Regions from separate parts of the Delftia sp. WSY_7 genome, predicted to be linked through region 1. Evidence: riboswitches for the same ligand, from Rfam matches in the RefSeq annotation. Region 1 holds a riboswitch; the other holds the start of a gene.

The links. Region 1 has a riboswitch for S-adenosylhomocysteine ahead of metH (methionine synthase). Riboswitches for the same ligand answer to the same signal wherever they lie in the genome.
Region 2: it holds a riboswitch for S-adenosylhomocysteine, as region 1 does, so the genes downstream of both, ahcY (adenosylhomocysteinase) here and metH (methionine synthase) in region 1, are expected to answer to the same signal.

The regions. Positions count from the first base shown of each region.
Region 1 is NZ_JBICLB010000044.1:53,861-64,416, forward strand. It holds gene urtD (urea ABC transporter ATP-binding protein UrtD) at 1-422, shown strand, start outside; gene urtE (urea ABC transporter ATP-binding subunit UrtE) at 443-1,132, shown strand; gene fmdA (formamidase) at 1,314-2,543, shown strand; gene ACF8ME_RS23845 (zinc ribbon domain-containing protein) at 2,590-2,949, shown strand; gene ACF8ME_RS23850 (amino acid ABC transporter ATP-binding protein) at 3,022-3,768, opposite strand; gene ACF8ME_RS23855 (amino acid ABC transporter permease) at 3,755-4,408, opposite strand; gene ACF8ME_RS23860 (amino acid ABC transporter permease) at 4,405-5,142, opposite strand; gene ACF8ME_RS23865 (transporter substrate-binding domain-containing protein) at 5,174-5,980, opposite strand; gene ACF8ME_RS23870 (FadR/GntR family transcriptional regulator) at 5,977-6,768, opposite strand; S-adenosyl-L-homocysteine riboswitch at 7,046-7,172, shown strand; gene metH (methionine synthase) at 7,200-9,956, shown strand; gene ACF8ME_RS23880 (DUF2195 family protein) at 10,214-10,556, opposite strand, start outside.
Region 2 is NZ_JBICLB010000005.1:698,173-708,728, forward strand. It holds gene mdtD (multidrug transporter subunit MdtD) at 1-73, opposite strand, end outside; gene erpA (iron-sulfur cluster insertion protein ErpA) at 190-564, opposite strand; gene rpsI (30S ribosomal protein S9) at 767-1,159, opposite strand; gene rplM (50S ribosomal protein L13) at 1,170-1,598, opposite strand; gene ACF8ME_RS04530 (23S rRNA (adenine(2030)-N(6))-methyltransferase RlmJ) at 1,866-2,738, shown strand; gene ACF8ME_RS04535 (septal ring lytic transglycosylase RlpA family protein) at 2,745-3,641, opposite strand; gene metF (methylenetetrahydrofolate reductase [NAD(P)H]) at 3,720-4,547, opposite strand; gene ACF8ME_RS04545 (TlyA family RNA methyltransferase) at 4,570-5,772, opposite strand; gene ahcY (adenosylhomocysteinase) at 5,930-7,360, opposite strand; S-adenosyl-L-homocysteine riboswitch at 7,431-7,515, opposite strand; gene ACF8ME_RS04555 (response regulator) at 7,523-8,257, opposite strand; gene ACF8ME_RS04560 (sensor histidine kinase KdpD) at 8,269-10,556, opposite strand, start outside.

The sequences.
Region 1 (10,556 bases):
CCGAAGGCCGCTCGGTCTTCGGCGCGCTGGCCTTCAAGTGCACGGAGGCGGTGCGCGATCGCGTGCAGGCCGTGGCCGCCGACATCGGCCTGGACGAGCGCCTGGACACCGAGGCCGGCCTGCTCAGCCATGGCCAGAAGCAGTGGCTGGAGATCGGCATGCTGCTCATGCAGGAGCCCGAGCTGCTGATGCTGGACGAGCCCATCGCCGGCATGAGCGCCCGCGAGCGCGAGCTGACGGCCGAGCTGCTGCAGCGCATCTGCAAGAACCGCTCCGTCATCGTCATCGAGCACGACATGGAGTTCGTGGCGCGCATCGCGCACAAGGTCACCGTCATGCACCAGGGAAAGATCCTCGCCGAGGGCCCCATGGACAAGGTGCAGGCCGACCCCAAGGTCATCGACGTCTACCTCGGCCACTGAGGCACGCACAAGGAATTCACATGCTGCAAGTCAAGGATCTGTACGTGGCCTATGGCCAGAGCGAGGCGCTGCACGGCATCAGCTTCGAGGGCCGCGAGAACGAAACCGTGGCCATCATGGGCCGCAACGGCATGGGCAAGACCACGCTGTTCAAAAGCCTGATGGGCGTCATGCCCGCCAAGAGCGGCCAGATCACCGTGGCCGGCCAGGACGTCACGAAGGACGAGAGCTTCCGGCGCGTGGCCAAGGGCATTGCCTACGTGCCCCAGGGCCGCATGATCTTCCCCACGCTGACCGTGGAAGAGAACATACAGACGGGCCTGGAGAACGCGAAGACGCGCCAGGTGCCCGAAGACATCTACGCCCTGTTCCCCGTGCTCTGGGACATGCGCCGGCGCAAGGGCGGCAACCTCTCGGGCGGGCAGCAGCAGCAGCTGGCCATTGCGCGCGCGCTGGTCACCGACCCCAAGGTGCTGCTGCTGGACGAGCCCACCGAGGGCATACAGCCTTCCATCATCAAGGACATCGCCAAGGCGCTCAACGAGATCCGCAAGCTGCGCCGCATCACCATCGTGGTCAGCGAGCAGGTGCTTTCCTTCGCCATGGATGTGGCCGACCGGCTGTTCGTCATCGAGGGCGGCCGCCTGGTCCATGAGACGGCCAGAGCAGATACCGACGAGCAGCGCATCAAGTCCTACCTCTCTGTATGAAGCACCCCCTGAGCGGCTGCGCCGCTTCCCCCTCTCTCGCACGCGGGAGGGGGACGACACCCTCGGTGCGGGGCGGCCCTTCCTTGGTGTCCCTGGGTTGTGCCGTGCCGGTTTCATTCACCGCGGTCGATGCAGGCGCCGAGTTCCTCTCTTTTTCCACTGCCATCGCAAGGAGCACACCATGGCCGAAACCCTGATCAAGGTCGATCTCAACCAGTCCCCCTACGACAACCCGCAGGTGCACAACCGCTGGCATCCCGACATCCCCATGGCGGTCTGGGTGGAGCCGGGCGCGGAGTTCAAGCTGGAGACCTATGACTGGACCGGCGGCGCCATCAAGAACGACGACAGCGCCGAAGACGTGCGTGACGTGGACCTGTCCACCGTCCACTTCCTGTCCGGCCCCGTGGGCGTCAAGGGCGCCGAGCCCGGCGACCTGCTGGTGGTGGACCTGCTGGACATCGGCGCGCGCGACGACAGCCTCTGGGGCTTCAACGGCTTTTTCTCCAAGCAAAACGGCGGCGGCTTCCTGGACGAGCATTTCCCGCTGGCCCAGAAGTCCATCTGGGACTTCCACGGCATGTTCACCAAGAGCCGCCACATCCCCGGCGTCAACTTCGCAGGCCTCATCCACCCGGGCCTGATCGGCTGCCTGCCCGACCCCAAGATGCTGGCCAGCTGGAATGAGCGCGAGACCGGCCTCATCGCCACCGACCCCGACCGCATCCCCGGCCTGGCCAATCCGCCCAACGCCACCACCGCCCACATGGGCCAGATGCAGGGCGAGGCGCGCGACAAGGCCGCCGCCGAAGGCGCACGCACCGTGCCGCCGCGCGAGCATGGCGGCAACTGCGACATCAAGGATCTTTCGCGCGGCTCGCGCGTGTTCTTCCCCGTCTACGTGGACGGCGCGGGCCTGAGCGTGGGCGACCTGCACTTCAGCCAGGGCGATGGCGAGATCACCTTCTGCGGCGCCATCGAGATGGCCGGATGGGTGCACATGAAGGTTTCGCTGATCAAGGGCGGCATGGCCAAGTACGGCATCAAGAACCCCATCTTCAAGCCCAGCCCCATGACGCCCAACTACAAGGACTACCTGATCTTCGAAGGCATCTCGGTGGACGAAAAGGGCAAGCAGCACTACCTGGACGTGACCGTGGCCTACCGCCAGGCCTGCCTGAACGCCATCGAGTACCTGAAGAAATTCGGCTACAGCGGTGCCCAGGCCTACTCGCTGCTGGGCACGGCGCCCGTGCAGGGCCACATCAGCGGCGTGGTGGACGTGCCCAATGCCTGCGCCACGCTGTGGCTGCCCACGGAGATCTTCGACTTCGACATCAATCCCACGGCCGAGGGACCACAGAAGATCATCACGGGCGGGGTGGACCTGCCCATCGCCCAGGACAAGTAAGCCCGGCATACGACACCCGCCATCCACCATCCGCCAGAGGCCGCCCATGCCCACCTATGACTACCACTGCGCCGCATGCGGCGGCTTCGACGCGCTGCGCAGCCTCTCGCAGCGCAACGAGCCCGCGCCCTGCCCCATCTGCGAGGCGGCCTCGCCCCGCGTCTTCGTCAGCGCGCCGCGCCTGGCCTGCACCAGCCCCGAGCAGCGCCGCGCCCATGACACCAACGAGCGCGCCCGGCACGAGCCCAGGCGCTCACGCGATGTGGCCGAGGGCAGCTACGCGCGCATGCGCCACCCTTCGGGCTGCGGCTGCTGCAGCGGCGCCAGCAAGCGCGGCTCCACGGTCACGGCGCCCAACGGCGCCAAGACCTTCCCGACCAAGCGGCCCTGGATGATCAGCCACTGACCGCGGCCCCTGCGCCGCACCGATGCAAAAAAGGCCCGCGACGCGGGCCTTTGTCCTGCCTGGCCGTACCGCTCAGTGCACGGCGCCGATGAAGCCGGCCAGCTCCGGCGTCTGCGGGCTGGCGAACAGCTGCTTGGCCGGGCCGCTTTCGTGGATCAGGCCCTGGTGCATGAACACCAGCTGGTCGCCCACGTCGCGGGCAAAGCGCATCTCGTGCGTGACCATGATCAGCGTCATGCCCTCGGCGGCGAGCTGCTTGACCACGGCCAGCACCTCGTTGACCAGCTCCGGGTCCAGGGCCGAGGTGATCTCGTCGCACAGCAGCACCTTGGGCTGCATGGCCAGCGCGCGTGCAATGGCCACGCGCTGCTGCTGGCCGCCGCTGAGCTGGTCGGGGTAGCTGTCGTACTTGTCGCCCAGGCCGACCTTGGCCAGCATCTGGCGCGCCAGCGCCGCCGCCTCGGGCTTTTTCACGCCCTTGACCACGGTGGGCGACAGGGCCACGTTCTCGCCCGCCGTCAGGTGGGGGAACAGGTTGAACTGCTGGAACACCATGCCCACGTTCAGGCGCAGCGCGCGCAGCTGGGCGGGCGAGGGCGCGCTGCCCTCCGAGCCCTTGAGCACGGCGTCGTCCACCACGATCTGGCCGGACTGGATGGCCTCCAGCCCGTTGATGGAGCGCAGCAGCGTGCTCTTGCCCGAGCCGCTGCGGCCGATGATGGCGACCACCTGGCCGCTGTCCACGCTCAGGTCCACGCCCTTGAGCACATGGTTGTTGCCGTAATGCTTGTGAACGGCGCGCACATCAACGAGCGGCATAGAGTTTCTTCTCCAGATGGGATGCGTAGAGGGACAGGGGCCAGCACAGCAGGAAGTAGCCTGCGGCGACCAGGCCGTAGATGAGGAAGGGCTGGAAGGTGGCGTTGGCCAGCATGGAGCCGAGCTTGGTCAGCTCGCTGAAGCCGATGATCGAGGCCACGGCCGTGCCCTTGATGATCTGCACCGAGAAGCCGACCGTGGGCGCTATCGACAGGCGCAGCGCCTGCGGCAGCACCACATGGCGCATCTGCTGCAGGTAGCCCATGGCCAGGCTGGACGAGGCTTCCCACTGGCCGCGGGGAATGGATTCCACGCAGCCGCGCCAGACCTCGGCCAGGTAGGCGCTGGTGTACAGCGTCAGGCCGATGGCGGCCGCCGTCCAGGGCGAGATGTCCAGGCCGGCCATGGACGAGCCGAAGAACACGATGAACATCTGCATCAGCAGCGGCGTGTTCTGGAAGGCCTGGATATAGGCCTTGGCCAGGCGGCGCAGGTTCAGGCTGCGGCCCACGCGGGCGAACAGCACCAGCAATCCGGTGGCGCCGCCCAGCACGAAGGCCAGCAGCGACAGCGCCAGCGTGGCCAGCAGGCCCTCGGCCAGCTTGGCCAGGATGGGCAGCAGGGGAATGTCGGCAATCATGCGGCGTCTCCGGCAGTGGTTGCAGGTGCAGCGGGTGCAGCGGGTGCAGCGGGCCTGGCTGCACGCGGCGTGCGGCGGCCCACCACGAAGCGCTGGCCTATCCAGGCCAGCAACTGGCGCAGTGCCAGGGCCAGCACGAAGTACGCCGCCGTCACCACCAGGTAGGTCTCGAACGCGCGGAAGTTGCGCGACTGGATGAAGTTGGCCGCAAACGTCAGGTCCTGGGCCGCGATCTGCGAGACCACCGAGGTGCCCAGCATCACGATCACGATCTGGCTGCTCAGCGAGGGCCAGACCCGCTGCAGCGCAGGGCGCAGCACCACATGGCGGAAGACCGCCCAGCGGCCCATGCCCAGCGCGCCAGCGGCTTCCAGCTGGCCGCGCGGCGTCTCCTGGATGCCGGCGCGCACGATCTCGGTGATGTAGGCGCCCAGGTTGATCACCGTGGTCAGCAGGCAGGCCTGCCATTCGTTGATCTGCACGCCCAGCGAAGGCAGGCCGAAGAACACGAACATCAGCTGCACCAGGAAGGGCGTGTTGCGTATGCCCTCCACGTACACCTTGAACAGCCAGTGCAGCGGCGCAATGCGCCAGGCGCGGCTGACGCCGCCGGCCACGCCGATGGCGCCGCCCAGCACGGCGCCCGCCGCCGTCAGCGCCAGCGTGAAGCCCGCGCCCTGTGCCAGCAGGCCGCTGTAGTCGAACACGGCGCCGAAGTCGAATTGATAGGCCATGGAAGGATTTCCGGGAACAGGGGCGCAGCGGTTACAGGGTGGCGGGCAGCGGCATCTTCATCCAGCGCTGGGACAGGCTGGTCAGGCGGCCGTCGGCCTTGAGCTTGGTGATGATGGCGTCCACCTTCTGCAGCAGCGCCGGCTCGCCCTTGGCCACGCCGATGTAGCAGGGCGTGTCCTCGACCGCGAACTTCACGTCCAGCTGGCGCAGCCTGGTGCGCTCGTTCACGGCGTTGGCCACGATGTTGCCCAGCGTCACCAGCTGCACCTGGCCCGTCAGATAGCTTTGCGCGGTGGCGTTGTTGTCCTCGTAGCGCTTGATGGTGGCCGAGGCCGGCGCCACCTGCGTGAGGGCCAGGTCCTCGGTGGAGCCGCGCGTCACGCCCACGGTCTTGCCGGCCAGGTCGGCAGGGGCCTTGATGCTCATGTCCTTGGGGCCGTAGACGCTCTTGGGGAAGGGGGCATAGGCCTGGGTGAAGTCGATCACCTTGGCGCGCTCGGCGTTCTTGCCCAGGCTGGAGATGACGATGTCGGCCTTGCCCGTGGTCAGGAAGGGGATGCGGTTGGTGCTGGTCACGGGCACCAGCTCCACCTTCACGCCCAGCTCCTGGGCCACCAGGGCCGCCATGTCGATGTCATAGCCCTGCAGCTTCAGGTCGGTGCCCAGCGAGCCGAAGGGCGGGAAGTCCTGCGGAATCGCCACGCGCAGCACGCCGGCCTTCTGGATGTTGGCCAGCATGTCGGCATGGGCGGCGCCGCCCAGGCCGGCAGCGGCCAGGGTGGCGGCCGCCAGGGCGGTGCGGATGAATGCGCGGCGGGGTGTCAGGGGGGAAGTCATGCGAAAGCTCCTTCAGAAGGTGGGATGAGGCGAAAGGAAAGCGGGTCAGGGTCGGGCGCAGATGTATCGGGCGCAGATGCGTCGGGCGCCGTCGCGTCGTCCGGCGTGTCGAGATCGATGCCGCTGCGCCTGGCGGCCGACAGCAGGTGGGCGCGCATGGCGCCCGCGGCGCCCGGCGCATCGCCTGCGCAGACCGCCTGCACGATGGCGTCGTGCTCGCGCACCGGCTGGTCGTCGGCACCGCTCCAGGCAAAGGGCAGGCGCAGGCTGTGGCTGATGGCCAGCTCCAGCTGGCGCGCCATGGCCACCAGGCCCGGGTTGCCCGACAGCTGGGCCAGCAGCAGGTGGAACTGCAGATCGGCGTCGGCGGCGGCCAGCAGGTCGCTGCGGTCCAGGGCGTGGGCCAGTTGGGACTGGGTCCATTGCAGCTGGCGCAGGCCGCTGTCGTCGGCGCGCATGGCCGCCAGCGCGGCCCAGCCCGGCTCCAGCACCAGGCGCAGCTCGATCAGTTGGCGCGGCGACAGCGTGCCCAGCGCCGGGGTGGCATAGGCGCGGTGCATGCGTGCACGGCCGCTGTGCGGGCCGTTGATGCGCACGCCCTTGCCCGGCTGGATCTCGACCAGGCCCAGGGCCTCCAGCATGGACAGCGCCTCGCGCAGCGAAGCGCGGCTGATGCCCAGCTGCCGGGCCAGCTCGCGCTGCGGCGGCAGCTGGCTGCCGCCGGGGTAGTGGCCGCTCAGGATGTGCTGCTGCAGCGTCTGGGCCATCGAGATCGGAATGCTTTGCATGGGCTGGCGCGGGTGGAGGGTTTTGGCCTGACTGGTCAGACCACGTACCCAGCAGATAGCGAATTGCGTGCCAGATGCAAAAAAAGGAGCGTTGTCCTCAGGCATTGCAAAGAATCCGGGGCGATGGGACATCGACAATCCGCCCCGAAGGCGCCGCCAGCGGCCCGCGCTGCCGCGCTTTGGTGCAGTGCCGCATGGCTTTGTGCAGGCCTGCCCCGAATGCGGGCGTAAAACCCGCACTGCAGGCCGCCGCCAGCCGCCGTAGAATCCCGGGCTTTGGCCCGAGGAGCGTTGCAGCGCGGCACCCGCCCATCCGTACACCGGATCGCGTGCCGCGTCAGGCTTGGGCCAGGTGCAGGTTCCCGGCCGGACCGCGCCCACGGTGCCAACGACGCTCACCTGTTGCCATGCCGTTTTTGCAGGTGAGCTTGATGTCGTCCTCTTTCACTCCCCCTCCCATGAAGCTGTCCGGCCTGGAGCCGGTGACCATCGGCGAGGGCACGCTGTTCGTCAACGTGGGCGAGCGCACCAACGTCACGGGTTCCAAGGCCTTTGCGCGCATGATCCTCAACGAGCAGTACGAGGAAGCGCTGTCCGTGGCGCGCCAGCAGGTGGAAAACGGCGCCCAGGTCATCGACGTGAACATGGACGAGGCCATGCTCGACAGCAAGGCCGCCATGGTGCGCTTCCTGAACCTCATCGCCTCCGAGCCCGACATCGCCAAGGTGCCGGTCATGGTGGACAGCTCCAAGTGGGAGGTCATCGAGGCCGGCCTGCGCTGCCTGCAGGGCAAGGGCATCGTCAACTCCATCTCCATGAAGGAAGGCCTGGATGAATTCAAGCGCCAGGCCCGGCTGATCAAGCGCTACGGCGCGGCCGCCGTGGTCATGGCCTTCGACGAGAAGGGCCAGGCCGACACCTACCAGCGCAAGATCGAGATCTGCGAGCGCGCCTACCGCATCCTGGTGGACGAGGTGGGCTTCCCGCCCGAGGACATCGTCTTCGACCCCAACATCTTCGCCGTGGCCACCGGCATCGAGGAGCACGACAACTACGCCGTGGACTTCATCGAGGCCGTGCGCTGGATCAAGCAGAACCTGCCCGGCGCCAAGGTCTCGGGCGGCGTCTCCAACGTGAGCTTCAGCTTCCGCGGCAACGACCCCGTGCGCGAGGCCATCCACACCGTGTTCCTCTACCACGCCATCTCGGCGGGCATGGACATGGGCATCGTCAACGCCGGCATGGTCGGCGTCTATGACGACCTGGAGCCCGAACTGCGCGAGCGCGTGGAAGACGTGGTGCTCAACCGCCGCCCTGACGCTGCGGAACGCCTGCTGGAGATTGCCGACGCCGCCAAGGGCGCCGCCAAGGACGACAGCAAGAAGCTCGAATGGCGCGGCACGCCCGAGAACCCGAAGACCGTGGGCGAGCGCCTGTCGCACGCCCTGGTGCACGGCATCACCGACTTCATCGTCGTCGACACCGAAGAGGCCTACCAGCAGATCGTGGTGCAGGGCGGCGGCCGCCCGCTGCACGTGATCGAAGGCCCGCTCATGGACGGCATGAACATCGTGGGCGACCTGTTCGGCGCCGGCAAGATGTTCCTGCCCCAGGTGGTCAAGTCGGCGCGCGTGATGAAGCAGGCCGTGGCCCACCTCGTGCCCTACATCGAAGAGGAAAAGCGCCAGCAGGAAGCGGCGGGCCTGGACGTGTCCAGCAAGGGCAAGATCGTCATCGCCACCGTCAAGGGCGACGTGCACGACATCGGCAAGAACATCGTCACCGTGGTCCTGCAGTGCAACAACTTCGAGGTCATCAACATGGGCGTGATGGTGCCCTGCCACGAGATCCTGGCCAAGGCCAAGGCCGAGGGCGCGGACATCATCGGCCTGTCGGGCCTGATCACGCCCAGCCTCGAAGAGATGCAGTACGTCGCCGGCGAGATGCACAAGGACGACTACTTCCGCATCAAGAAGATTCCGCTGCTGATCGGCGGCGCCACCTGCTCGCGCGTGCACACCGCCGTCAAGATCGCGCCCAAGTACGAAGGCCCCGTGGTCTACGTGCCCGATGCCTCGCGCAGCGTCAGCGTGGCCCAGAGCCTGCTGGGCGAGAACAAGGGCAACTACCTGGCCGAGATCCAGGCCGACTACGACAAGGTCCGCACCCAGCACGCCAACAAGAAGAAGACGCCGCTGTGGCCGCTGGACAAGGCCCGCGCCAACGCCACGCCCGTGGACTTTTCCCAGGCCCCCGTGGCGCCGCGCGCCCTGGGCCGGCGCGTGTTTCGCAACTTCGACCTGGCCGAGATCGCAGAATACATCGACTGGGGCCCGTTCTTCCAGACCTGGGACCTGGCCGGCCCCTATCCGGCCATCCTCGACGACGAGATCGTGGGCGTGCAGGCCCGCCAGGTGCTGGCCGACGGCCAGGCCATGCTCAGGAAGATCATCGAAGGCCGCTGGCTGCAGGCCAACGGCGCCATCGGCCTGTTCCCTGCCAACCGCGTGGGCGATGACATCGAGTTCTACGCCGACGAGTCCCGCAGCCAGGTGCTCATGACCTGGTACGGCATGCGCCAGCAGACCGAAAAGCAGATGGTGGAAGGCCCGGATGGCCAGCCCGTGATGCGCCCCAGCCGCTGCCTGTCCGACTTCGTGGCCACCAAGGAATCGGGCATCCAGGACTACGCGGGCCTGTTCGCCGTCACGGCCGGCATCGGCGCCGAGAAGAAGGACAAGGAGTTCCAGGACGCGCTGGACGACTACTCCGGCATCATGTTCAAGGCCCTGGCCGACCGCCTGGCCGAGGCCTTCGCCGAATGCCTGCACCAGCGCGTGCGCAAGGACCTGTGGGGCTATGCGCCCGACGAGGACCTCAGCAACGAAGCGCTGATCAAGGAACAGTACAAGGGCGTGCGCCCCGCGCCTGGCTACCCGGCCTGCCCCGACCACAGCGCCAAGACCGACCTGTTCGCCGTGCTCAAGGCCGACGAGATCGGCATGACGCTGACCGAAAGCCTGGCCATGAACCCGGCCTCCAGCGTCAGCGGCTTCTACATCGGCCACCCCGACTCCGTCTACTTCAACGTCGGCGAGATCGGCGAGGACCAACTGGCCGACATGGCCGCGCGCCGGGGCATGGATATCGAGGAACTGCGCCGGTTGCTGGCGCCGAATCTCGCCTGATATTGGGTTGACCGCTGGCTTGGCTACGCCGGTCAGGCGTGCGATTTTTCGCTATTTTGGACAAAGGCATTCATCTTTGACTGGAATAGCGGACAGGGCGCGCCAGCGGCGCAGGCAGTCGATCAGAAGTCGCGTTGACCAACCGTGCTTGCGCACATCCGCCGCCGCCCGCAGCACACGCCGTTGCCAGGCCAGTCCGAGGATGTGATCCGGCTGAGCGTTCACGCGCGCGCCGATGCTGCCGGGGCCAGGATGCCCTATAAGGGCCCGGTGCACGCCAGCCGAACCCGCACCTCCTTGTTGGCGACCAGGGCCGGATCGGTCGCAAGGACGAGTTTTCTCTCTCCCCCGCTGCCCAGGTCGATCAGGCCTTCCTGCAGTACCTGCCGGACGCCCCCTCGGTTCACGCTGCTCGTGTAGGTCGCCAGAGCCGAAAGGCATCCGCACTCGCCAATCGATTTGCGCAGTTGAACACGGGTGTTCGCCCACACCACGTTGGACTCTGTGGAAGTCTTCGTCGCCGTGATCGACACGCAGGCTGAAAGATCGTTCTGAAACGTTATCTGGTCGGCATGGGCAGCAAAGGCGGATCCGCCAAAC
Region 2 (10,556 bases), on a different contig from region 1:
CCACGAGCCATAGGAGCACCGAACGCGAGGAGGATGTGGTGGAGGCGGAAGCGCTTTTGTCTTCAGGAATCATGGCAAGGCAGGGAGGGCGCAGGCGTTAAAAAACCGCCTGCGCATTGCTGCGCGGCGGTTGGTGGCGTGTTGTGCGGCGGGCTGCTGCGGGCTTCACTGCAGCGCGGCCGACACGGCTTACACCGAGAAGCTCGATCCGCAGCCGCAGGTGGTGGAGGCGTTGGGGTTCTTGATCACGAACTGCGCGCCCTGCAGGTCTTCCTTGTAGTCGATCTCGGCGCCGACCAGGTACTGGTAGCTCATGGCGTCGATCAGCAGCGACACGCCATTCTTGGTCATGGTCGTGTCGTCTTCGTTGGTGATCTCGTCGAAGGTGAAGCCGTACTGGAAGCCCGAGCAGCCGCCACCTTGCACGAACACGCGCAGCTTCAGGTCAGGGTTGCCTTCCTCGGCGATCAGATCGGCCACCTTGGCAGCTGCGCTGTCGGTGAAGACGATCGGGGTGGGCATTTCGGCGGTGGTGGTTTCGGTGATTTCTGCGACGGCGCTCATGGGGATACTCCGAAGTTCTCAATTGGCCCGAATGGTACAGCAAAGGGCTCGGGAATTCCCGGGGCTGCCGGCTTGACGACAGTGCAAGTGGGGGCATTGCCCACTGAATGAGAAAGGTTTGCATCGCCCAGAAAAAAACCGCCGGCAAAGGCGGTTTTTTTCTGGGGAAAGCCCCGGGGGACTTTCCTGCAGTGCCAGCGGATTAACGCTTGGAGAACTGCTTGGCGCGGCGTGCGGAGCGCAGGCCGACCTTCTTACGTTCGACTTCACGAGCGTCACGCGTCACGAAGCCGGCTTGGCTCAGGACGGGCTTGAGCGCTGCGTCATAGTCGATCAGGGCGCGGGTGATGCCGTGGCGGGTAGCGCCGGCCTGGCCGGATTCACCACCACCGTGGACGTTCACTTGAATGTCGAAAGCTTCCAGGTTGCTCGTCAGAGCCAGGGGCTGCTTTGCGATCATGATCGAGGTTTCGCGGCCGAAGTATTCCTGAATGTCCTTGCCATTCACGGTAATCTTGCCGGAGCCCTTCTTCAGGAACACGCGTGCGACGCTGGATTTGCGACGGCCGGTGCCATTGTTCCAATCACCAATCATCTAGGTCTCCTTAGATTTCCAGAGCCTTGGGCTGCTGGGCGGTGTGGGGATGCTCAGCACCGCCGTACACCTTGAGCTTCTTGATCATTGCGTAGCCCAGGGGACCCTTGGGCAGCATGCCCTTGACGGCCTTTTCCAGAGCGCGGCCGGGGAACTTGGCCTGCATGTCGCGGAAGTTGGTGGCAGTGATGCCGCCGGGGAAACCAGAGTGGCGGTAGTACACCTTGTCCAGGTTCTTGGTGCCGGTGACCTTGAGCTTGGAGGCGTTGATGATGACGATGAAGTCGCCGGTGTCAACGTGAGGTGTGTAAATGGCCTTGTGCTTGCCGCGCAGACGGAGTGCCACTTCGCTGGCGACACGTCCGAGCACCTTATCGGTGGCGTCAATCACAAACCACTCGTGTTGCACCTCAGCGGGCTTTGCGCTGAATGTAGACATGAGTTTTCTCTTTCAAGAAAGGTTTGGCGGGCCCTTTTCCGCGGTCGGTGCTTCTTCAAAAAGGAAGCCTCTTAGGCGGGGATGTAAACTTCGCCGCGGGACCCATAAAATCGCTGCGAAGCCCGCCATTATACAAAACTGGCGCAACCGCACCATCCCCCCGATCCGCAAGTCCCCGGCAGCCCTCGCCGCGAGGCGCCAGCGCCGGGCAACCTTGCAGCCGCCATGGGTGTCCACCCGCCAGCGCGGCTGGTTACCATCACGCCTATGTTCAGTTACCGCCACGCCTTCCATGCAGGCAACCATGCCGATGTGCTCAAGCACACCGTGCTGATCGCCACCCTGCAATACCTCCTCCAGAAGGAGGCCGCCCTTACGGTGCTGGACACGCACGCCGGCGCCGGCCTGTACCGTCTGGACGGCGACTATGCCAACAAGAGCGGCGAGGCCGCAGACGGCATCCTGCGCCTGGCCCAGGCCAAGGAGTCCGAGCTGGCCCCGGTGCTGCAGGCCTACATCGCCTCGGTGCGCTCCTTCAACCAGGGCGCGCAGCTGCGCAACTATCCGGGCTCGCCGTTCATCATCCAGTCCCTGCTGCGCGTGCAGGAGCGCGACAAGCTCAAGGTCTTCGAGCTGCATCCCACCGACATGCGCTCGCTGGCCGGCAACATTGCCCAGCTCGAAGCCGGCCGCCAGGTGGCCGTGCTGCACGAGGACGGCTTCGAGGGCATCAAGAAATTCCTGCCGCCGCCGTCGCGCCGAGCCCTGGTGCTGTGCGACCCCAGCTACGAGCTCAAGAGCGACTACGCCAAGGTGCTGGACATGGCGGCCGACAGCCTCAAGCGCTTTGCCACAGGCACGTATGCGTTCTGGTATCCGATCATCCCGCGCCCCGAGGCGCACGATCTGCCGCGCCGCCTGAAGACCATGACCACCAAGGCCGGCAGGAGCTGGCTGCATGTGGAGCTCACGGTCAAGAGCAACAAGACCTCGGAGCGCGGCGGCCTGCCGGCCAGCGGCATGTTCCTGATCAATCCGCCGTTCAATCTCAAGGAACAGCTCAAGCCGGCCATGCCGCAGCTGGTCAAGCTGCTCGGTCAGGACGAGAACGCGGCCTTCACGCTCGAATCCGGCGGCTGAGCCCGTTCAGCGCGCGTTCGAGGCCGCAGAGGCCACTGCGGTGGACGAGGCAGCGGCGGGCGCCGCAGCCTTCGCCACCGGTTTGGCGGCAGGGACGGCACGGCTGGCCACGGCCGTGCGTGCATTGGGCCTGGGGGCAGGTGCCTTGGCCTGGACACGCGGACGCACCGGCGCCTTGGCCTGAACCCGGGTCCGTGCCTGTGTTGTCTGTGCCTGTGCCTTGGCCTGCTGCGTCTTCTCGATGGACTTGGCCTTCCTGGCCGTGACCAGGGTTTCGGGGCATTCCTGCTCACCATCGTCGAGCTGCCACAGCTCCACGGGCTTGATGCCCAGGCCGACCATGCCCAGCTCCTGCGCTGCGGCCTGGCTCAGATCGATCACGCGGCCAGGCGCAAACGGCCCGCGGTCGTTGATGCGCACCACCACTGTCTTGCCCGTGGCGGCGCTGCGCACGCAGACGCGGCTGCCGAAGGCAAAGCTGCGGTGCGCGGCCGTCAATTCTTCCTTGTCGAAACGCTCGCCGCTGGCGGTCAGCCGGCCATGCAGGCCCGGGCCATACCAGGAGGCCAGGCCTTGCTGGTCGCTGTCGCGCGAGGGCACGAGGGCGAAGTCGGGATTGGAGGGCGCCTCGGCACTGCCTTCGGGCGAGGCCGACTCGGAGGGCTTGGCATCCGGGGATTTGCTGGCCGGCTGCGCGGCCCGCGATGTGCGGCCACCGCGCTTGCCGGCCGAGGGCACGGCCGCTGGCGTCTGGCCTTCATCCATTGCCGCCGCACCTGCGGTCAGGGCGCCGGACTCGGCATCGCTTTGTGCCACGGGAGCCGGCGCGCAGCCGGCCAGGGTGGCGGTGATGGCGCACATGGCCAGCCAGCGCCAGTGCAGGCGTCGAAAACCACGATCCATGGGCAAAAACCTCCAGGGAACGCCTGACCGTTCCCAAGTTCTAGAGGGTCGCCCGGGGCCGGCGCAGTGGCTGCGCGCTCAAAGGCCCAATCGATCGCAGATTTCCAGCGTGGCGACGCTCTGGTTCATCGTATAGAAGTGCAGCCCGGGAGCGCCCTGGCTGCGCAACTGCTCGCATAGACGGGACACGACATCGAGGCCGAAGGCGCGAATGGACGCCGTGTCATCTCCGTAAGCCTGCAGACGCAGGCGGATCCAGCGCGGGATCTCGGCGCCGCAGGCGTCCGAGAAGCGCATCAGCTGCGTAGAGCTGGTGATGGGCATGATGCCGGGAACAACCGGTGCATCAAGCCCCATGCCGCGCGCCGCATCAACGAAACGGCAGTAGGCGTCGGCATTGTAGAAATATTGGGTGATCGCGGAATCCGCGCCAGCGCGCACTTTAGCCGCAAACGCATCCAGATCGGACTGTGGGGATTTCGCCTGCGGATGGACCTCCGGGTAGGCCGCCACCTCGATGTGGAACCAGTCGCCGAACTCGCGGCGGATGAATTCCACGAGATCGCTGGCGTACTGGAATTCGCCACCCAGGCCATAGCCGCTGGGCAGGTCGCCGCGCAGCGCGACGATGCGGCGCACGCCCATGGCCTTCAGCTCCTGCAGCTCGGCGCGCACCTTGTCGTGCGTGGCGCCCACGCAGGAGAAGTGCGATGCCGCGCTGACGCCTTCGTTCTGGATGTCACGCACCATGGCGAAGGTGCCCGTCTGCGTGGAGCCGCCCGCGCCATAGGTGACGGAGCAGAACTGGGGCTTGCGCGCATAGAGGTTCTTGCGCACCTGCACATGCTTGGTCGCGCCCTCGGGCGTCTTGGTCGGGAAGAACTCGAAGCTGATCGGAAAGCTCATGTAAGACTCGCTGCTCAGTGTTTCATTCGTTGCGTTTGCGCAGCTTGGCGCGGCCCGGACCGGGCACGCCGAACTCGGTGCTGGTGTCGATCACACGCTCGTTGCGCTGCTCGCGCAGCACGGTGCGGGACACGCGCTTAGGCGCGGCCGGCTTAGGAGCGGCCTTCACGGCCGAGCGGGGCTCATCGTCGTCCTGCGTTTCAGGCTGCCCTGGCTCCTTCACCACGGCCGCCTGCTGGGCATGCACGAAGAATTCGCGGTTGCCGTCGCCACCTTCGATGGCCGACTCCATCCAGCCCTTGACCTCCAGGCCCAGCTCGCCCAGGCAAGTGCGGATGCGCTGCTCCACCTCGGTGAACAGGGCCGCATCGCGCACGATGCCGCCCTTGCCGACTTGGCCCGGCTGCAGCTCGAACTGCGGCTTGACCAGCATCAGCAGCTGGCCATGCGGCTTGAGCAGGCGCGTGACGGCCGGCAGCACCAGGGTCAGAGAGATGAAGGACAGATCGCCCGTGACGAAGTCGAACTGCGGCGTGATGTCCACGTCGGCAAACTCGGCGCGGCGGCGGCGCTGCGTGGCCACCGTGCCCTCATCCCGCGCCTTGCCCTTGGCTGCGCGCTCGGCCTTGAAGGCCTCGATCTCGTTTTCCTTGGCGTCGTCGCTGTCGTCGTAGTCCTCGTCGACCACGCCGCCGTTGCGCATCCAGGCATAGGGCGCCACGGGCTGGGTGTCGTTGTCGTCGGGATCTTCTTCCCAGCGTTCGGACAGCACTTCCTCGCAGGCCTCCTGCAGGCCCTCTGCCGTCACCGCGCGGGCATTGACGCCTTCGACGCAGATCACGCGCGCATCCGAGCGCAGCCGGTCATGCAGCTGGCCATGGCCCACGTCCACGCCGATGACCTGGGCGGCGCCTGCCTGCAGCAGGCAGTCGGTGAAACCGCCCGTGCTCTGGCCCACGTCCAGGCAGCGCAGGCCGTCCACCGACAGCTTGGTGGCCGCCAGCGCGCCTTCCAGCTTCAGCCCGCCGCGCGAGATGAACCGGGCCTCGGCCCCGTCCAGCAACTGCAGCTCGGCACCTGCGGGAATCTCGTCGCCGTTCTTGGCGACCTTCTTCCACGGCGTCAACGGCGTCATGCGCCACTGCACGCCACCCGCAATCAGCCGCTGCGCCTGCGAGCGCGTGGCCGCATGGCCGGCTTCCACCAAAAATACATCTGCGCGCATAGCGTCGCTCCAGGAAATCTCAGTTGACTAATGCCCGAAACCGGCGCGACCCAACTCAGGGACGCCAAGCAAGGGCCGCCCCGCAGCGAGGGCGTCGTCCCCCTCCCCCGCGAAGCGGGTAGAGAGGGGGAAGGCGCGTCAGCGCCTCAGGGGGTGCTTAATACCTATAAGTTTCGGGCTTGTAGGGACCCTGCTTGCTCACGCCGATATAGGCAGCCTGGCCGTCCGTCAGCTCGGTCAGCATGGCGCCGACCTTCTTCAGGTGCAGGCGGGCAACCTTCTCGTCCAGGATCTTGGGCAGCACGTAGACCTTGCCGACCTCGTAGGCATCGGGCTTGGTGAACAGCTCGATCTGGGCGATGGTCTGGTTGGCGAACGAGGCGCTCATCACGAAGCTGGGGTGGCCGGTGGCGCAGCCCAGGTTCACCAGGCGGCCCTTGGCCAGCAGGATGATCTTCTTGCCGTCAGGGAAGGTGATGTGGTCCACCTGGGGCTTGATCTCTTCCCACTGGTACTGCTCGATGGAGGCGACGTCGATCTCGTTGTCGAAGTGGCCGATGTTGCAGACGATGGCTTCGTTCTTCATGGCCACCATGTGCTCGTGGCGGATGATGTCGCGGTTGCCGGTGGTGGTCACGAAGATGTCGGCCTTGTCTGCCGCCCACTCCATGGTCACGACCTTGTAGCCTTCCATGGCGGCCTGCAGGGCGTTGATGGGATCGATCTCGGTGACCCAGACCTGGGCCGACAGCGCGCGCAGCGCCTGGGCGCAGCCCTTGCCCACGTCGCCGTAGCCGGCCACCACGGCGACCTTGCCGGCGATCATCACGTCGGTGGCGCGCTTGATGCCGTCCACCAGCGATTCGCGGCAGCCGTAGAGGTTGTCGAACTTGCTCTTGGTGACGGAGTCGTTGACGTTGATGGCGCGGAACTTCAGCGTGCCCTTGGCCGACATCTCGTTGAGGCGGTGCACGCCGGTGGTGGTCTCTTCGGTCACGCCGATGATGTGGGCGCTCTTGCGCGTGTACCAGGTGGGGTCCTGGGCCAGCTTGGCGCGGATGGCGGCGAAGGCGATCTTCTCTTCCTCGGAGGCGGGGTTGTCCAGCACGGACAGGTCCTTTTCGGCGCGCATGCCCAGGTGCAGCAGCATGGTGGCATCGCCGCCGTCGTCCAGGATCATGTTGGGGCCTTCGCCTTCGGTACCGGCGGCGCCGAATTCAAAGATGCGGTGGGTGTAGTCCCAGTAGTCGGCCAGCGATTCACCCTTGATGGCGAACACGGGCGTGCCCGTGGCGGCGATGGCGGCGGCGGCATGGTCCTGCGTCGAGAAAATGTTGCACGAGGCCCAGCGCACGTCGGCGCCCAGGGCCTTGAGCGTCTCGATCAGCACGGCCGTCTGGATGGTCATGTGCAGCGAGCCGGCGATGCGCGCGCCCTTGAGCGGCTGTGCCGCGGCGAATTCCTCGCGCGTGGCCATCAGGCCGGGCATTTCGGTTTCGGCGATCAGGATTTCCTTGCGGCCCCAGGCGGCGAGGGAAATGTCAGCGATGGCCGTGTCGGCGGAAACGGGACGAACAGCAGCGTTCATGGTTTTCTCCAAAAGATGAATGAAAAACCACGTTCTGCGGGAGACGAAAAAAAGCTCACCGCACAGAAAGCGTGGGCGAGCGTCGTTGCAGGTATGACTCCGAGCCTCGCAGACCGCATCTGGTGAATGGGCCTGCTGCAACGCTCCTCGGAGAGGCGCTGATTATACCGATCCCGGGGATGCCTCACCGCCCAGCCCCACAAGCCGGTAGCCCACCTGCAGCTCGGTCACCAGGTGGCGCGGCTGGGCCGGCTCGTCCTCGATCTTCTGGCGCAGATTGGCCATGTGCACGCGCAGGTAATGGGCACGGCCCAGGTATTCGGGTCCCCAGACCTGCAGCAGCAGCTGGCGGTGGGTCATCACACGGCCCTGGGCGGCGATCAGCGCCGCCAGCAGGCGGAATTCGATGGGCGTGAGGTGCACCGGCTGGCCCGCACGCCGCACCTCGTGCGTGGCCAGGTCCACCTGCACCTGGCCGAAGTGCACCTGGCTGGATGCAACTGCGCCGCCTGCGGCCCCCAGTTGCTGGCGGCGGCGCAGCATCACGCGCAGCCGGGCCAGCAGCTCGGGCACACCGAAAGGCTTGACCAGGTAATCGTCTGCGCCGGCGTCCAGGGCGGCCACCTTCTCGTCCTCGCGCTCGCGCGCGGAAAGCACGAGCACGGGCACGGAGGACCATCCGCGCAGCTCGGTGAGAACCTGCTTGCCGTCGGCATCCGGCAGGCCCAGGTCGAGGATGACCAGATCGGGCTGGCGGCTCGCCGCCTCGATCAGGCCCCGGCGCGCGCTGTCGGCCTCGAAGACCTGCCAGCCCTCGTCCTCCAGCACCAGGCGCACGAAGCGGCGGATGCCGGGGTCGTCCTCGATCATCAGGATGCGGTTGGTGGGCGTGCTCATGGCGCAAGACTCTAATCGAGCAATGGCTGCTCCGGCACCGGAAAGCGCAGCGTGAACACGGTGCCGGGGCCTGGGCGCGCGGCAGCGGCCTCGATGCGCCCGCCATGGGCCTCGACAATGCTGCGCACCAGCGCCAGCCCCAGGCCTATGCCCGAGACGGTGGACTCGGCCGTGCCGCGCGTGAAGGGCTCGAACAGCGTCTCCACGGGCAGGTGTGGCGGCAGGCCGGGCCCGCCATCCTGCACGGCCACAAGCACCTCGCCGTCCTGTTCGCGTGCGTGGATGGTCAGCGGCGTGCCGGCCGGCGTGTACTTGGCGGCGTTGTCCAGCAGGTTGACCAGCACGCGCTCCATGAGCACAGGATCGAGCTGCAGCAGCGGCAGGCTGGCGGGCACGTCGGTGCTCACGGGATGCTCGTGCAGGCGCGCGCGCATCTGGCGCAGCGCGCTGCCGACCACTTCATCCAGCGGCAGCCATTCGCGCTGCAGGTGCACGCCGCCTTGCTGCAGGCGCGCCATGTCCAGCAGGTTCTCCACCAGTCGCTGCATGGCCTGGGCCTGGATGCGGACCTGCTCCAGCATGTCGGCTGCGCCGCCCGGCGGCACATGGCGCTGCGCGGCCTCGGCCGCGCCCAGGATGGTGGTCAGCGGCGTGCGCAGGTCGTGCGAGACGGCCGACAGCAAGGTGTTGCGCATGCGCTCGCCCTCCATGGCGATCTGGGTCTGCTGGGCCACGGCCACGAAGTGCTGACGCTCCAGCGCCAGCGCCACCTGGCTGGCACAGGCCTCCAGCAGGCGCTGCTCCTCGGGCACCTCCAGGCGCTGGGGCGCACGCAGTTGCAGCACCAGTACGCCCCGCATGCGCACGGGCGCCGCCAGCGGCACGTAGCGGGCCGGCGCGGCCGGCAACGTGTCCGTGCCCTGGCCGGCCTGCTGGCCGTGGTCCATGGCCCAGCGCGCAATGCTGTCGTCCATGGGGCAGGAGCCGCCGCCGGCGGGGCGCAGGCGCTCGTCGGCATCGGGCAACAGCAGCCCGGCCTGGGCGTCGAACACGCCCGAGACCGTGCTCAGCGCAATCTCCACCACCTGCTCCTGCGTGAGCGCGCCCGAAAGGTCGCGCGCCAGCCGCGCCAGGGCGCCCGCGCGCCGCTCGCGCTCGGCCGCCACGCGCGCCTCGTGGCGCAGCCGCGCCATGAGCTGGCCGCAGACCAGGGCCACGCCCAGCATCAGCACGAAGGTGAACAGGTACTGCGTGTCGTTGACATGGAAGGATCCGCGCGGGGGCACAAAGAAAAAGTCGAAGCACAGTACCGACAGCAGCGCCGCCCAGGCGCCCGGGCCACGCCCCCAGCGCAACGAAGACAGCACGACGATGAGCAGGAACAGCATCACCACGTTGGCCGGGTCGAAGATGCGCAGCAGCTGCTCGGCCAGCACCGTGGCGGTCAAGCAGGCCAGGGTCACGCCGGCATAGCCCTTCCAGGGCAGCGGCCTGCGCCGCAGCGGTGCGGCAGGCGCGGCCTCGGTCCGGGCCGCGCTGGAGCCCCCGGAGAGCACCAGCACGTCGATGTCGGGATGCAGCTGGACGATGCGGTCGGGCAGGCTGCGGCCCCACCAGCGCCAGGGCGACCATGCCGGGCGCGGCGGCTGGGCCAGCACCAGGCGGCTGGCGTTGCGCTCGCGCGCGAAGGCAACCAGGGCCTCGGCCACATCGGCGCCCGGCAGCGTGGCCGTCTCGGCCCCCAGGCGTGCGGCCAGGGCCAGGGTCTTGAGCACGGCGGCCTGCACGCTGCGTGGGCGGTGCTGGCGCTGGGGCGCGTCCACGTACACCACCATCCAGCCAGCATCCAGCCGGCGTGCCATGCGCGCCACCTGGCGCACCAGGGCGTCGTCGCCCGCGTGCCCTGCCACGGCCACCAGCAGGCGCTCACGCGCAGGCCAGACCGTGCCTATGGAGCGCTCGCGCCGGTAGTCGCGCATGTCCTCGTCCACGCGGTCGGCCGTGCGGCGCAGTGCCAGCTCGCGCAGCGCCAGCAGGTTGCCGCGCCTGAAGAAGTTGCGCGAGGCCCGCTCGGCCTGCTCCATCATGTAGACCTTGCCGTCCTTCAAGCGGCGCAGCAGCTCGTCGGGCGAGATGTCGACGACGATGACCTCGTCGGCATCGTCGAAGATCTGGTCGGGCACGGTCTCGCGCACCGTGATGCCGACGATGCCGCCCACCACGTCGTTCAGGCTTTCCAGGTGCTGCACGTTGATCGTGGTCCAGACATCGATGCCTGCGTCCAGCAGCTCCTGCACGT